4 regions of the Bacillus sp. OTU2372 genome follow, and region 3 is predicted to be linked to each of the others. Evidence: riboswitches for the same ligand, from Rfam matches in the RefSeq annotation. Region 3 holds a riboswitch; each other region holds the start of a gene.
What was found. Region 3 has a riboswitch for S-adenosylmethionine ahead of AAHB15_RS05140 (homoserine dehydrogenase). Riboswitches for the same ligand answer to the same signal wherever they lie in the genome.

Region 1: it holds a riboswitch for S-adenosylmethionine, as region 3 does, so the genes downstream of both, metK (methionine adenosyltransferase) here and AAHB15_RS05140 (homoserine dehydrogenase) in region 3, are expected to answer to the same signal.
Region 2: it holds a riboswitch for S-adenosylmethionine, as region 3 does, so the genes downstream of both, mmuP (S-methylmethionine permease) here and AAHB15_RS05140 (homoserine dehydrogenase) in region 3, are expected to answer to the same signal.
Region 4: it holds a riboswitch for S-adenosylmethionine, as region 3 does, so the genes downstream of both, AAHB15_RS12885 (methionine biosynthesis PLP-dependent protein) here and AAHB15_RS05140 (homoserine dehydrogenase) in region 3, are expected to answer to the same signal.

What each region holds. Positions count from the first base shown of each region.
Region 1 covers NZ_JASATK010000007.1:225,411-227,616, forward strand. The annotation lists gene metK (methionine adenosyltransferase) at 1-940, opposite strand, end outside; SAM riboswitch class I at 1,248-1,385, opposite strand; gene pckA (phosphoenolpyruvate carboxykinase (ATP)) at 1,649-2,206, shown strand, end outside.
Region 2 covers NZ_JASATK010000002.1:552,709-554,914, forward strand. The annotation lists gene mmuP (S-methylmethionine permease) at 1-835, opposite strand, end outside; SAM riboswitch class I at 918-1,021, opposite strand; gene AAHB15_RS07545 (carbohydrate kinase family protein) at 1,107-2,075, opposite strand; gene AAHB15_RS07550 (glycoside hydrolase family 32 protein) at 2,097-2,206, opposite strand, start outside.
Region 3 covers NZ_JASATK010000002.1:28,657-30,862, forward strand. The annotation lists gene AAHB15_RS05140 (homoserine dehydrogenase) at 1-920, opposite strand, end outside; SAM riboswitch class I at 1,015-1,124, opposite strand; gene argH (argininosuccinate lyase) at 1,454-2,206, opposite strand, start outside.
Region 4 covers NZ_JASATK010000006.1:206,957-209,162, forward strand. The annotation lists gene AAHB15_RS12880 (asparagine synthase-related protein) at 1-504, opposite strand, end outside; SAM riboswitch class I at 894-1,007, shown strand; gene AAHB15_RS12885 (methionine biosynthesis PLP-dependent protein) at 1,143-2,206, shown strand, end outside.

The DNA.
Region 1 (2,206 bases), on a different contig from region 3:
CTAGCTGAACTTCTACCTTATCTGCCAATCCTGCAGCCACAATATTTTTGGCAACATAACGAGCAGCATATGCCGCTGAACGGTCAACCTTTGTTGGATCTTTACCAGAGAATGCACCGCCGCCATGGCGAGCATAACCGCCGTAAGTATCCACAATGATTTTACGGCCTGTTAAACCTGCATCACCTTGCGGCCCGCCGATAACAAAACGGCCAGTTGGGTTAATAAAATATTTAGTGTTTTCATCAATCAGTTCTTTTGGAACAACAGGATTGATAACATATTCCTTCACGTTACGCTGAATTTGCTCCAATGAAATTTCTGGGTGGTGCTGCGTTGAAATGACAATCGTATCAATTCGAACAGGTTTATCGTTCTCATCGTATTCAACGGTTACTTGTGTTTTTCCATCCGGACGCAAATAAGGCAGTAAGTCCTCTTTCCGTACTTCCGTCAATCGGCGTGCAAGTTTATGCGCAAGTGAAATCGGAAGAGGCATAAGCTCTTTTGTTTCATTACACGCAAAACCAAACATTAAACCTTGGTCCCCTGCACCGATTGCTTCAATTTGCTCCTCTGACATTTGACCTTCACGAGCTTCAAGGGCTTGGTTAACGCCCATCGCAATATCAGGAGATTGTTCATCAATAGAAGTTAAAACCGCACAAGTTTCGGAGTCAAAACCATATTTTGCACGATTATAACCGATCCCTTTGATTGTTTCACGAACGATTTTAGGAATATCTACATAAGTGGATGTCGTGATTTCTCCTGCTACTAGAACTAATCCTGTTGTTACTGAAGTTTCAGCGGCAACTCGAGCATTAGCATCTTTAGCTAAAATTGCATCTAAAATGGAATCAGAAATTTGGTCACAAATCTTGTCAGGATGACCTTCGGTTACTGATTCAGAAGTAAACAAACGACGTTTTGTTGACATCTGAATTCCTCCTTATTATGGAATAAAGTGAGGTTAGCTGTATGGGTTTTATGTATACCTGCCTTTTAACCTCGAATTGATACGGAACTCATTCCCTTAGTAGTATGAAATAAACATGGGATTATTATTATAGAAATGTAAAAGTGCCTTGGTGCTTGAACCAGACTATTTTCTCATTTCGGATAATGCCCTGGCAGTTTATACGATGGAATAAAAAGTACATTTATGTAGCAAGCACGTAAAAACAACAAAAAACCTTTCCATCTAATGAGGAAAGGTTGATAGCAAAAGTTCTGCGTGCCTTTCACTCTTATCGTTCAAGGTCAAGCCTTGCTTCAGGTTTAGCACCTTTGCCCGAAATAGGGGATTCAACTAAAATCCGTTTTTTCGTTTGCAGGTTGCTGGGTTTCATAGGGCCTGTCCCTCCACCAGCTCGGGATAAGAGAGTATCCGTTCAAGGGTAAATCATAACCTACTATTTCAAACAATGTCAATGAATTTTTATCAAATTTTTCCTTAAAAGAGTAAACTGTTACTTTAGATCATTTTATTACTTCCTCTTATTATTAATCATTAATCCAGGACTATTTTCTTATCACAAGAATAAACTCTTAAATATTCACATAATTTTATATATTAGTATAGACTATTATAATAAATGTGTTATACTATTGAACAAATAATCAATGTAAAGGAAGGTTTCAGTCAATGAATTCTGTTCATATTCCAACCGAATTAAAGCACTTGTTACAAGAAAGTCATGTCCAGGTTCAACTATCCGTTCCCCAATTAGTCGAAAAGGTTTTAAGAAGAAATGAAGGAACTCTAACTTCCACCGGCGCTATCAGTGTTTCCACAGGTAAATATACCGGACGCTCGCCACAGGATAAATTTATTGTTATGGAAGAGTCTACTAAGTCAAAAGTTGCGTGGGGCTCAACAAACCAGCCAATCTCAGAGAAAGCTTTTACGAAACTTTATCATAAAATGCTTGATTACTTAAGACAACAAAATGAGATTTTTGTTTTCAAGGGCTTTGCCGGAGCAGATAAAAAGTCCCAACTGCCCATTCAAGTAATCAATGAACTTGCATGGCAAAATCTATTTGCACATCAGTTATTTATCCGCCCAACAGAAGAAGAATTGCTGACACATGATGCCGGGTTTACGGTCATTTCCGCACCCAATTTTAAAGCGGACCCAGTGATTGATGGAACAAATTCTGAAACCTTTATTATCATCTCTTTTGAACAAAGAACTGTATTA
Region 2 (2,206 bases), 520 kb from region 3:
CTAATACTGCTACAAATGGACTCTCTAATACTCCTGCGTCAGACATAGGCAATAACGCTGATAAAATAACAATTGTTCCCACAAAAAAGATAATTAATCTCCACAAGGTGGTACGAATGGCCTTCGGTATTGTTTTTTCTGGGTTTTCTGTTTCCCCTGCTGCAATACCAATTAATTCCGTTCCTGAGAAAGCAAAATTAACCGCAAGCATGGTCATTAAAATGCCTGTAGCACCATGGGGAAATAAACCTGCGCTTGTAAAATTAGAAAAGAAGGGTTCTGAATTCGAATGAGTCATCGGAAGAATGCCTGCCAAAGCGGCAGCACCTAAAACAATAAATAGGATAATAGCAATTACCTTGATCGAAGAAAACCAAAATTCAGATTCAGCGAAAAACTTGACGGTCAGTACATTTAATACAAAAATCAAAATGGCAAAGAAAGCACTCCAGACCCAAACACCGATGAATGGAAACCACCTCTGCATCAGTAATCCTGCAGCTGTGAATTCAGAACCTAAAGCAACCGTCCAAGTCAGCCAATACAACCAGGCAACTGTATATCCCGTCCCGGGCCCGATATATTTAGCTGCATAGCTATGGAAGGCTCCCGTTTCTGGCATATGTACGGAGAGCTCCCCTAGACATAACATTACAAGGTAAACTACCAGGGCTCCAATCAGATAGGAAAGTATGGTACCAAACGGACCCGCTTGTTGAATGGTGTAACCCGTACTTAAAAATAGTCCAGTACCAATCACCCCTCCAAGCGACAGCATCACTAAATGACGTGTCTGCATTTTTCTTTGAAATACTTGCTTGTTTTTATTCTCCATTCCTACACTCCTTATGCTACTATCCAGAAAAAGCAAAAAACGCACTCGAAAAGAGTGCGCTGCTGACAAATAAAAACGGAAGCTCTCATCTATCAGGGTCTTCACCCGCAGGAATTAGCACAGTATCTTTGTAGACCTGTTGCTGAGGTTTCATCGGGCCAGTCCCTCCACCTCTCTGGATAAGAATATTTTTTTACAACCTTATCAATCTATGGAAATAATGTCAATCAATTTCTATACTTTTAACTAATATATTACGTTTTACTAAATCCTAATTTTGCAGTAATTGAATGATTTCCTCCTTTGTTGGAAGGGAGGAAATCGCCCCTTTTCCTGTGGTGGTAAGAGCTCCACTTGCATTGGCGTACGTAAGGATTTCTTGATGGTATTTATGAAGAACTTCTTCAAGATTTTGTTGTCTAACGTTTGTTTCTAAAAGCTTGTATAAAAAACCGCCAATGAAAGCATCTCCAGCTCCAGTGGTATCCTGCACATCAACTGCAAACCCGCTTGATTGAAATTGTTGGCCTTTTACATATAGTTCTGCACCTTGGGAACCTTTGGTGAAAATAACGGCTTTAACATCCCCAACAAATAACGATTGAATCGCTCGATCTACCTCATCAATTCCAGTAATGAATTCTAGCTCTTCATCTGATATTTTCACAAGGTGTGCATTTGGAATAAATTCTAAAATTGTATTTCTGCAAGCTTCAGGATGTTCCCATAGAGGCAGACGGACATTGGGGTCAAAACTGATTATACTGCCCTTATCCTTTGCTAAACGAATTGCCTTTACATGGGCCTGCTTCATCGGACTTTCCACTAAATCTACTGAACAGAAATGGAGAATATCACCCTCTTCAAACCAATTCTCCTCTATTTCACTTTCATGCAGCAACAGGTCCGCAGAAGGTTTGCGATAAAAAGAAAAGTCCCTCTCTCCATCAGCTCGTAATGATACGAAGGCAAGCCCTGTATTCGCCTCACTTGTTCTTGATATATTATCCGTCATCACCCCTGCCTGCTGAAGCTGCTCTAAAAGAAAATCACCAAACGCATCATTACCTAATTTGGTAATCATCGATGCCCTTCCTCCGTATTTCGCTACTGCGGCTGCGACATTTGCCGGTGCGCCACCAGGAGCCCGCTCAAACTCTACCACATCTTTTAGCGCTTTTCCCTTTTGAAGGGGAATAAAATCGATCAGTACCTCACCAATTGAATACATAGTTCTCATCATCTACACCTCATGCTCCTACTAAATGTCCCATTTGCTTGCTTGAAATAATGCCCTTCCGCCTTCTGCAAAAAAACGTACCTCCTTGCTATCCGCACCCGGGAAAATCCTGCTGGTAAATACCTCTTCAC
Region 3 (2,206 bases):
CTTGCTGTGGGATACATCCCTGCACCTGGTCCTTGTAGTGTTATTTGACCGACAATATCCGAAGAAATGTTTACTGCATTCTGAACCCCTTCGACATGATATAAAGGATGCTCATTTCCAACAAGGACTGGTTTAACAGATACCTTTAGTTGATGACTCGATTTGCTTATACTGGCAATATGTTTAAACCTAAGTCCAAGCCTTTCGGCAGTGTCGATTAATTCTCTTGTGATTGAAGTAATCCCTACCCTTTCAACTGCATGCCAATTTGGTTCTTCACCAAAGGCAAGTCTGCTTAAAATCATGGCTTTATAAAAGGCATCAAAGCCTTCTACATCATTTGTCGGGTTGGCCTCAGCAAAGCCGTTTTCTTGTGCTGCTCGTAAAGCTTGGGCAAAAGAAAGCTTCTTCTCTCGCATTTCCGTTAAAATGAAATTCGATGTTCCATTTAAAATACCTTGAACTTGCTGAACACGATTTACATTTAATAATTGTCTTAATGTTTGAATAACCGGAATTCCTCCAGCTACAGTGGCTTCATATCCAACAGAGACATGATGCTCTTTTGCAAGTTCAAGCAGTTCTTGTCCATAGTGTGCGAACATTTCCTTATTTGCTGTAATAATATGACAGCCACGCTCAATGGCTTTCTTTAAAAATATGTATGTTGGGTCTTTATCAACAATGGCTTCGACAACAACATCAAGCTGTGGCAAATTTAGTATATCCGTAAATTCTGTTGTAACTAATACATCTTTGTTAATGTCCCGCTCCTTTTGCTTGTTCTTGATTAGTATGGCAGCCACCTCTACCTTCTTGCCTAAAACGGCTGTCAGTTCTTCCGCATGTGATTGAATCGTTCGATAAAACCCTTCACCAACAGTCCCAAACCCGAGGATTGCCACTTTAATTACAGACATGTTGATCCACCCTTCTTATTATATTTGCATGATCTTTATCAGTTTTTCTAATAAATGAAGAAAAGCCCTCTTATAAGAAGAGGGCTAATTCCTCCTCTTATCTTTCAGGCTAAATAACCTGCAGGAATTAGCACCTTTTCAAGGAATACCTTGATGGTTGCCGGGCTTCATCGGGCCTAGTCCCTCCGCCTCTCTGGATAAGAGTTATATTTTATTTTCATTTAAATTACCAAGTTAAGTTATAAAAAATATTCTAGTTTAATTATTATTAAATGTCAATATATTCTTTTAATTCGATTATTTGATGAACAAAAGCACAAGCGCCTTGAACAGCCCCGACAAGCATAAGAAGCTCAGGGAAAGAAGGCGTTCTTTGCCTTCATTCCCTGAGTGGCTGTAGACCATCGAGGGGCTAGGCGCTGGAGCTGGACGTTGAGAGTCCTTTTATTAACAGTTATCCAAAAGCGAAAATTTTATAATTTCCTAAACGAAAATAAAAACCCGCCGTTTGGCGAGCCTTAAAATTATCATGGTTATCTTTGAAGTTTTCCCTGTGCAAGGCGTATTTGATTTTCCACTTGTTCTGGGGCGGTGCCGCCAAAGCTGTTTCTAACCGCGACTACATGCTCAGGAGCCAATACCTTGTATATATCTTCTTCAAATAAAGGACTAAAGCTTTGATATTCTTCAAAACTTAAATCAAGTAAAAACTTATTGGCTTGAATTGAATATAAGACTATTTTCCCAATCACTTCGTGTGCCTCACGGAATGGCAAGCCCTTTCTAACCAAATAATCAGCAATATCCGTTGCATTGGAAAAATCATTATTGATCGCCTTTCGCATCACATCTTTGTTGACAGTCATCGACTCAATCATTGGAGCTAACAGCTTTAATGACCCTTCAAGAGTCTCTACCGTATCAAACATGCCTTCTTTATCTTCTTGTAAATCTTTATTATAAGCAAGCGGCAAGCCTTTAAGTACGGTTAACAATCCAATTAAGTTGCCGTAAGCCCTTCCTGTTTTACCACGAAGTAATTCTGGTACATCCGGGTTTTTCTTTTGAGGCATGATACTTGAACCTGTACAGAATGAATCATCAAGTTCAACAAACTGGAATTCTTGGCTGGACCAAATGACTAATTCCTCAGAAAATCTTGAAATATGTGTCATAATAATAGACCCAATCGATAAAAATTCCAAAATAAAATCACGGTCACTCACTGCATCCATACTATTTGGATATATGGTTTCAAAGCCTAATATTTCTGCGACTCGTTCACG
Region 4 (2,206 bases), on a different contig from region 3:
TAAGGCTAATATTGGACGAATGGCTGTACAGAAGATAAACATTTGGAGATTTTGATGAAAATAAAGTATTCTATTTCCAGAATAATCCCTTGCCCCAAATATCTCATGTTTTTTCTCGTCCCATATCATAAAGGCGAAATCCCCAACTAAATACTTAGGGGTTTCTTCTCCCCATTTATAATAAGAACGTAATATAAGTTCACTATCAGACATCGTTTTTCTGTCAGATATTTTGACTTGTAATCTTTCAAACAATTCTTCTCGATTATCAATAATCGCATCAGCCGTAATAGCTAACTTTCTTTGGTGATCATAATAAGGAAGTTTCTCACCTACAGACTCCGGTGTGATCCACTGTGCATGGCAGCCAAGGAAGACTTTGTCGTTATGCCAAGTTTGAATATCATCCGCCGGATATTTTTCTAATTCTTTCATCATCTGGCTTCCGTGCTCTAGATTGATCTGTTCATCGTTTAAATGATATATTCCGGCTATTGCGCTCATCTTTTCCTCCTGCCATACATTACATCAGTTTTGCCAATCTTTTAATTTAAACCTAAGTTCACTAAATAGAACACCAATTCCATAGTAAAATAAAAGAAATTTCTTTTAATTCAATTTCCCGAAACTATGGTATAATTTTATCAGCTTTATGTATCTAATCTATTAAATTGATATTCCATAATACCTATTTTAGTTCTTTATTAAGAACAATTTATATCACTATCATAAATCCATAAACTACCACTGTCAACAACTTTTCCATTAACTATTTATATATTTTTTAAAAAGATTTTTCGCCCAGTTTCTTCATTGATATAGTTATTACTAAAAAACAAATTGACATAACACGAAATTTGTAGTAAATTTTATAAATAATCTAAATAATTGTTTTCTTATCAAGAGAGGTTGAGGGAAGGGCCCTGCGACACCTCAGCAACCTTCAATGTCTATTCTCATTGAAAAGGTGCTAAGTCCTGCAAATTTACTAATTTGCAAGATAAGAAGAATGACAGGTGCGTTGTGCATACAAAAGTCTTCTTCTTATAAGGAGACTTTTTTTATTTATTAAAATGCTTTATCACTCAATCGCGTTAATGTGGAACATTATAAACATTTATTTATTACAAGGAGTGTGCGTTATGTACAAAATTGATACGAAACTAGCCCAAATTGGTAACCGCAGTGAAACAACAACTGGAACCGTCAATCCGCCTGTATATTTTTCAACAGCCTTCCGTCATGAAGGAATCGGGCAATCTACTGGATTTGACTATACACGAACAGGGAACCCAACACGCCAGCTCCTTGAAAAAACCATCGCTGATTTAGAAGGTGCGGATCAAGGATTTGCATGCAGCTCTGGTATGGCTGCCATTCAACTAATCCTTGCTTTATTTGAATCTGGGGACGAATGGATTGTTAGTGAAGATTTATATGGTGGTACTTACCGCCTATTAGAAAAGGGCTATAAAAAATGGGGCTTAACCACTCAATATGTGAATACCTGTTGTCCGGAAGAAGTTGAAAAGAAAATCACAGCACAAACAAAGGCGATTTTCCTAGAAACACCAACCAATCCGCTTATGCAGGAATCGGATATTGCAGCGATTTCAAAGATTGCTAAACAACATGGCCTATTATTAATCGTGGACAATACGTTCTATACCCCACTTTTACAACAGCCAATCAGCCTTGGTGCGGATATCGTCATCCATAGTGCAACGAAATACCTTGGTGGTCATAATGACGTTCTTGCTGGACTTGTTGTGGCAAAAGGAAAGGAACTTTGTGAAGGATTAGCTTTCCACCATAATGGTGCCGGAGCCGTGTTAAGTCCATTTGATTCTTGGTTATTAATGCGCGGAATGAAGACATTGTCACTAAGAATGGAACGGCATGAAAAGAATGCAAAGGCCATCGTAGAATTCTTTTCACAACATGATGCTGTAACAGATGTTCTCTACCCAGGACGCGGCGGAATGGTTTCCTTTAGAATTAAGGACGAAGCATGGGTGAATCCATTTTTACAGAATTTAAATTTAATCAGTTTTGCAGAAAGTTTAGGTGGAACGGAAAGCTTCATTACTTATCCAGCAACGCAAACACATATGGATATCCCAGAAGAGATTCGCATTCAAGCGGGCGTTTGCAATCGTTTATTACGTTTCTCGGTTGGAATTGAAGATTCACAAGATATTATTGA